2 linked regions of the Bremerella alba genome follow. The main gene of each other region encodes a partner of the protein of the gene in region 2 in a complex. Links are inferred from orthologs where the notes say so. Each region holds a gene or a part of one and is shown on either strand. Other genes may lie near its edges. The genes, in order: HOV93_RS22095 and HOV93_RS15330.

What was found.
Region 1: the proteins of HOV93_RS15330 (region 2) and HOV93_RS22095 are in contact, whole or in part, in a crystal structure (PDB 5UE9), measured with the Lactococcus lactis proteins. The link is inferred for Bremerella alba from one-to-one orthologs. Residues at the interface, in WP_023189152.1 of Lactococcus lactis: Leu4, Gln5, Ala47, Ser48, Met49, Leu50, Leu51, Arg52, Arg53, Met95, Leu98, Arg223, Met224, Ala225, Cys226, Ile228, Gly229, Ala230, Cys231, Tyr232, Ala233, Val235, Glu236, His237, Asn243, His244, Ala245, Lys247, Glu250; in WP_025017116.1 of Lactococcus lactis: Gly25, Phe27, Phe29, Glu32, Tyr33, Lys35, Tyr36, Lys48, Phe56, Thr60, Pro61, Arg62, Val63, Ala64, Glu65, Thr66, Ala67, Ser68, Gly69, Met70, Ile74, Gln77, Pro223, Glu251, Phe274, Ala275, Pro277, Phe278.

Annotation. Positions count from the first base shown.
Region 1 is NZ_JABRWO010000014.1:116,670-119,791, forward strand. The notes cover bases 1-2,803. They hold HOV93_RS22095 (dihydroorotate dehydrogenase), read right to left. Parts: upstream 1,960-2,803; coding sequence 1,042-1,959; downstream 1-1,041. Other genes in these bases: trpS (tryptophan--tRNA ligase), read right to left, coding at 1-906; HOV93_RS22100 (hypothetical protein), read right to left, coding at 2,168-2,386; HOV93_RS22105 (HU family DNA-binding protein), read right to left, coding at 2,510-2,803. Outside these bases: more of HOV93_RS22105, read right to left, coding at 2,804-2,950.
Region 2 is NZ_JABRWO010000008.1:261,489-264,795, forward strand. Bases 46-3,033 are described here. They hold HOV93_RS15330 (dihydroorotate dehydrogenase electron transfer subunit), read right to left. Parts: upstream 1,972-3,033; coding sequence 1,120-1,971; downstream 46-1,119. Other genes in these bases: HOV93_RS15320 (tetratricopeptide repeat protein), read left to right, coding at 46-714; rpsT (30S ribosomal protein S20), read left to right, coding at 787-1,065; HOV93_RS15335 (pseudouridine synthase), read right to left, coding at 1,997-2,968. In the rest of the region: more of HOV93_RS15320, read left to right, coding at 1-45; HOV93_RS15340 (hypothetical protein), read right to left, coding at 3,064-3,307.

The sequences.
Region 1 (3,122 bases), on a different replicon or contig from region 2:
CGCGACCTGTGCTCCGTCGCCGAGAATCTGCTTTACGCGATCCGGATTGGCAACCAATTCAGCACGGCGCTGGTGGGCCTCCGCAAAATAGGCTTCCGAAGCATCGGCCAATGCTTTTTTTACATGTCCGTATCCGAAGCCACCGGTACGGTAGAGATCGGCCATTTCCTGCAGCGGTTCTGGCTCGGCGAACAATGAGAACAACTGGAATAGGTGATCCGTTTCCGGCTCTTTCGGGTCTTCCATCGCGCGGGAGTCCGTCACGATCCGCATGATCTTCTTGCGAGCCTGCTTTGGCGGCTCAAACAGTTCGATAATGTTGCCATAGCTCTTAGACATCTTTTCGCCATCGGTGCCTGGCACCTTGGCCGAATCATCGAGCACCTTTGGCTTAGGCAGCACGAAAACTTCGCCAAACTGGTGGTTGAAGCTCTGAGCGATGTCTCGGGTGACTTCGATATGTTGAACCTGGTCTTGCCCGACCGGGACCACGTCGGAATCGTATCCCAAGATGTCCGCCGCTTGCAGAACGGGGTAGGTGAATAGCCCCGCATCCGCTTTCAAGCCTTTGTCCTTTTTGTCTTTATAACTGACACAACGTTCCAATAGGCCCATGCCGGTGCCGGTCATAAGGATCCAGCACAACTCGCTGATCTCAGGCACATCCGACTGAACGAATAGTGTTGCCTGGTCGGGATCTAAGCCGAGGGCCAGAATGTCGAGGGCCATGTCGATGGTGGCCTGTTCGAGCTTCTCGCGGTCGCGAACGGTCGTCAGGGCATGCAGATTCGCAATAAAGTAGAACGACTGCTCGTTTCCTTGCAGCTGGATATACTGCCGAATCGCACCAAAGTAATTGCCCCAGTGGGGACGTCCTGTCGGCTGAATACCGGAAAGAACACGCATGGATCTAGTCAGATTAATGGGAGGAACAAAGTCAAAACTAGCAGGATATTATGACGCACAAACGGGGAAAGTGTCACCCCGGGGCAAGAGAAGGGGACCACGGTTACCACGTATGAGAAGAAATACAGAGGAGGTCTACGTCGGCAGTCGTAGCGTACCAACAACTTCTTTCACGCTTGCTGCTCCTAGCATGCGGAGTGCTCCGGGAAGCTCGTTGACGACCCGATTGCAGAGCGTCGGGTCGAAATAGTTGGCCGTGCCAATCTGCACGGCGGTCGCTCCTGCAACCAGGAACTCCATCACGTCATCTAACGTGCTGATGCCTCCGATGCCTATGATCGGGACACTTGTTGCCTTGGCGATCTGGAAGACACACCGTAGGGCGACCGGTTTAATGGCTGGACCGGAAAGCCCGCCAATTACGTTGCCCAGCATTGGCTGCTTTCGCTTCCAGTCGATGGCCATTGCTTGTACGGTGTTGATTGCCGAGACGGCGTCCGCTCCGCCCGCTTCGGCTGCCTTGGCAACTGCGGCGATGCTGGTGACGTTGGGGGTCAATTTGGCGATGATCGGGTGCGGGCACGCAGCCCTGACTTCGGCCACCAGATTCTCACATGTGGCCGGGTCAGTCCCAAAGTCCACGCCACCGCTAACATTGGGGCACGAGATGTTTAACTCGATGGCTGCGATCTGAGCGTGTTCTCCTAGTTGGGCGGCCATGTTAACAAAGTCTTCCTTTGTCTTTCCGGCGATGCTGACGACTAGGGGAGAACCAAGCGAGCCTAGGTAGGGCAGGTGATTGTCAATGAAATAGTCGATGCCATCATTGTCGAGCCCGATACTGTTAAGCATCCCACCGGTGGTTTCGACGGTCCGCCATGGCTTATTGCCCGGACGAGGACTGCTCGTGATCGTCTTCGGCAAGATGCCGCCCAGCTTTGCCAAGTCGACGATGCCAGCCATTTCTTTCGCGTAGCCGAACGTTCCGGAAGCGACCAAAACAGGATTGGGGAGCGTAAGTCGCCCCAACTGAACGGCAAGATCAACAGACATGCGTTTTCGCTGGCGAGGGAAACGATTGGGAGCGGTTTTCACCGCAGAAAGCTAAGCCAATCGTATCGAGGTAGAAGAGATCTCGCAACGAGGGTCGAAATGCGGCAAGGGGCTATCGCGCATATGAAAAGACACCACCAATCTGCGCAGCGGCAGACTGGTGGAGTCTCGTTTCACGGATTCGGAGTATTTCTGCAGTCGGGCGGTATTAGATAATGCCGCCGTGTGTGCGGTAAGGAGCCAAGTGGCTAGGCTGGTCAAGGAACCAGATGCGTTGCCATTCTTCCAAAACGTGTCGCAGGTTTTCCGAAGTGTAAATCAATTCGGTTGTACGAACGCTCGGGTCGGCCGAGTAAATCGGCAAGAAGCAACCGGTGTTGCTCATTAAGGCGAATCCAAGCAGCAAAGCGATGATGAAGTTACGCATCTCATTTCCTCCGTGAAACTTATGAATCGGCCATCCTGACCGTCTGCGTTCATTTATCCATCAACCAAGGATTGAATCTTGGAGAGTTCGGAGAGATCTGATTTCGCTTAGCTACCGATCAGCCTAGCTACCGTAGTCACCGGGCCCAGAGCTCGGTGGATTGGGCGGGCTAGGATAAGCCGATGGGTAACCGGGCGAATCGTTCGACTGGGGAGGGGAGTAGGGCTGCTGCTGGGGTGGTGCCGATTGTTGCTCGGCTTCGAGTCGGCCCTGTCGGTCCTTCTCTTCCAGCTGTCGAACCCGTTCTTCCATCTCTTTGCCAGGCTTAAAGGTGACGACGTACTTTTCGTCGACATCGACCTTGGCACCCGTCCGCGGATTGCGGGCCTTACGAGCGGCACGCTTCTTGACCTCGAAAACGCCAAAGTTTCTTAGTTCGATGCGGCCATCCTCAACGAGGGTAGTCACAATGGCATCAAACGTCTTTTGGACGATTTCTTTCGTCTTGAGTTGTGTGAGCCCGATCTCTTCAGAAATCGTCTTCACAATCTCTTTTTTGGTCACGAGGCGACTCCCACACGAGGATGAATAGAGTTGTCGTAAGTTTTCGAGACTTCCGTCAGCAATTGCTCCAAGTGTAGGTGCCACAAGCACTAGAGTCAAGCTCATTCTGGACTTGCGCACATTTAACGCAACGCAAGCAACTTGACTGTTGCCCCTTTTTCAGGTTTCTCCG
Region 2 (3,307 bases):
ACAAAGATCGAACTGAACGAGAAGCAAAAGCTAAAAGCCAAGATCGAAGCCGATCCGGATCAGCAAGAGAACTATCTGAAGTTGATCGATATGTGGGTCCAGGAAGAAAAGTTCTTCGAGGCCGAGGCGGTCTGGAAAGAGGCCCAGGCCCACTTTGGCGACTCGATGGTACTCACCGAAAAACGCGAAGATCTGCTGATCCTCAAGGCCCGACATCGCTACAAAATGGCGGAAAACCAGGCCTCGTCTCAATCCAGCACGCAGCTTCTAGAGCTGGTTGAAACGGCTAAGAACGACCTGAATCGGTTGGAATTGGAAATCTATACCAAACGCAACGAGCGCCATCCGGAAGACTTGTTGATCAAATACGAACTCAGTTTACGGCTCAAACGCCTGGGCAATTACGAACAAGCCGAAAAACTCTTTGACGAAATCGCACTCGCGGATGAAAAACTTTTAGCAATTTGCTACTTGGGCAAAGGAGAGTGTCTTCAGGCTCGCAAAAAATTCGTGACGGCCATGGAGATGTACGAAGAAGCCCTAAACTATTCTGACAACTTGAGTTCCGAACGATTAAAGCTGCTTCTGTATCGGGCCGGCGTGCTCGCTCAGGGGCTCAAAGAGTGGTCTTCGGCCATGACTTTGCTCAAAAGGCTCGAGAAAATGGATCCAGCCTATAAAGATGTGAAGCGACGGCTAGACAAACTCAAGTAAATGGGGGATGATGATTAGCTTCTATTAAGAGTCTGACAAAGGACTGTTCGTTTCCGAATACCTGGTTCAATCATGCCCAATACCAAGAGCGCCCAAAAACGTCTTCGCCAGAATGCTGTTCGCCGTACGCACAATCGTGCGGTCAAGTCTTCGATTCGTTCCACGATCCGCAAGGTTCGAGAAGCCGTTTCCGCTAAGGAATTCGAAAAGGCAGACGAACTGTTCCGCGTCGCGGTCAAAAAGCTGGACAAAGCTGGCGCCAAGCACGTGTTCCACCAAAAGACCACGTCGCGTTTGAAGTCGCGTCTGAATCAGCACATCAAGTCCGCCAAGGACAAGGCTACCGCCTAGTTCGCCGCTGATTGGTTTTCTCGGACGCTGTGGTTCTTAACGGCATGCCTAATTTCAGGCATGCTCCCAGGCGATATCCGATGCTTCGAAGATTGGTCCTTCGACGCACGTGCGTTTGTAATCCCAGCTGCCATCTTCCTGGCATACCGGGGCCACGCAGGTAAAGCAGATTCCGATACCGCACGCCATCGGCGTTTCTAGCGAAACCTGGCACGGTATCTTTCGCCCGGTTGTTAACGCGCTGACCGCTTCCATCATCTTCTCGGGGCCACAGCACAACACGTGGGCCGGACCTGCTTCTTCCGCAAGTGCTTGCTCGAGTAGTACCGTCACGAGCCCGTGGTGCCCTGCACTGCCGTCTTCGGTGCAGATCTTCAATTCCATTCCCGTCGCTTTGAAGTCGTCGAGTCCGGCCAGGTCCGAGACCGATCGGGCTCCGTAGCACAGCGTAACCTTCTTGGGCTTGCTGACGTTGAAGGTCTCGGTTCCATACGACTGCTGGCCGAGAACCTGCTTGGCGACCGCTAGAAACGGTGTCTGCCCGATGCCACCGGCAACCAGAATGAGGTGGTCGGTCTCGGGAATCGTAAAGCCGTTGCCTAAGGGGCCCCAGACTTCGAGCTTCTGTCCTGGCTCGAGCTTTTGGAGCCGCGAGGTGAGCTTGCCGTGGACCTGGTAGACAACATCGACGTACTTCGGTTTGCCATCTTCGCCGGCGACGACATCGTATAGTGCGAAGGCACGCCCTAGCAGTGGATCGAAACAGTCGGCAATGCGGACCATGACAAACTGACCCGGTCGAATCTTCGCGGCGATCTCGGGGGCCTCGAAGCGTACTCGATAGACTCGGGCAGCAAGGGCAACGTTCTCTACGATGGAAGTTGCCTGGAATTGGAACTGAGACATGGGCCTGGCAATCCTTGGTCGGGCACTATTTGCGGCGCATTTGCTTCTTCTTGGAAGCCTGCTTTTGTTTCACGGCTCGCCCCTCGCCTCGGCGCGATTCGATAGGTGCAGGCTGCTGGTCGGACTTTCTCTTGGATTTCTTCTTTTTGCCACCCCGATACGCTGCACCTTTGGAGGTCGTCTTTTTGGTGCGACGGCTGTCCGGGCTGGTACTGGTGGCACGGCGAGGCATGAGCTTTCGCTTCGGTGCACCTTTGGCGGCACTGGCGTCCGAGCTTTCACGCAGGGCTTTGACTTCCGATGGCTTGAGCTCTCGAAACGATCCGGCCGGAACATCGCCCAGCTTGAGGGGGCCAATCGAAATCCGTTTCAGGCGAAGCACTTTATGCCCGACCTTGGCAAGTAAGCGGCGAATCTCGCGGTTTTTGCCTTCGCGGAGGACTATCTCGAGGATCGAACTTTTGCCCAGCTTTCTTTTCAGGCGGCAACTTTCGGCTTTGACGAAGCCATCGGCAATGTAGACGCCGCTCTGGATCATCTTGATCTCTTCGACCGCGAGAGCACCGGCGACTTCCACATGGTAGGTCTTGGCGACGCCGTACCGTGGGTGGGCCAGGTGGTTCGCCAGTTCACCATCGTTGGTGATGATGATCAGGCCTTCGCTCTGCCGATCGAGGCGCCCGATGGTGAATAGTCGCTCGTCTTGCGGCACCAAGTCGATCACGCGGGTGCGGCCTGCCTGATCGAAGTTGGTACTGACCACGCCGACTGGTTTGTTCAGGATGAAATACTGCTTGCGGCGGACGCGGATTCGCTGGCCATCGACCAGAATCTCTTGCTTGGCTGGATCGACGGAGGTGCCTAGCTCGGTGACGAAACTTCCGTCAACTTCAACGCGGCCTTCCTGGATGATCTCTTCGCACCTGCGGCGCGAGCCGATCCCGGCTTCAGCGAGGACTTTATGGAGACGAACCAACGATGACGATGAACCAGGCATGGGGCCAACAGACTACGAGAAAAAAGGACTTCGGCGAATGGCTCTATGATACGCCTGGAGTCCTGCTTAGCCCATGGGTAGCGAGCGTAAACCGGCTAAAACGCGGGGTTTCCGTTGGGATCGAGAAAGCTATACGGCTGATTTTTGACCGCCTCGGGGAGCGACGAGCTGTATTCGCGAGGACGCACACCCAGCATTTCGGGTCCGGCGTCGGTATCTGGGTAAGGATCGCTGTGCACAGCTCTTAGGCGTTGTTGTTGGACGGTTCCAGGGTTGAACCAGTTAGGCCTCGCCAGGCTAGCGCAGCCCGACGACGTCAGCAAAAACAGGCCGATAATC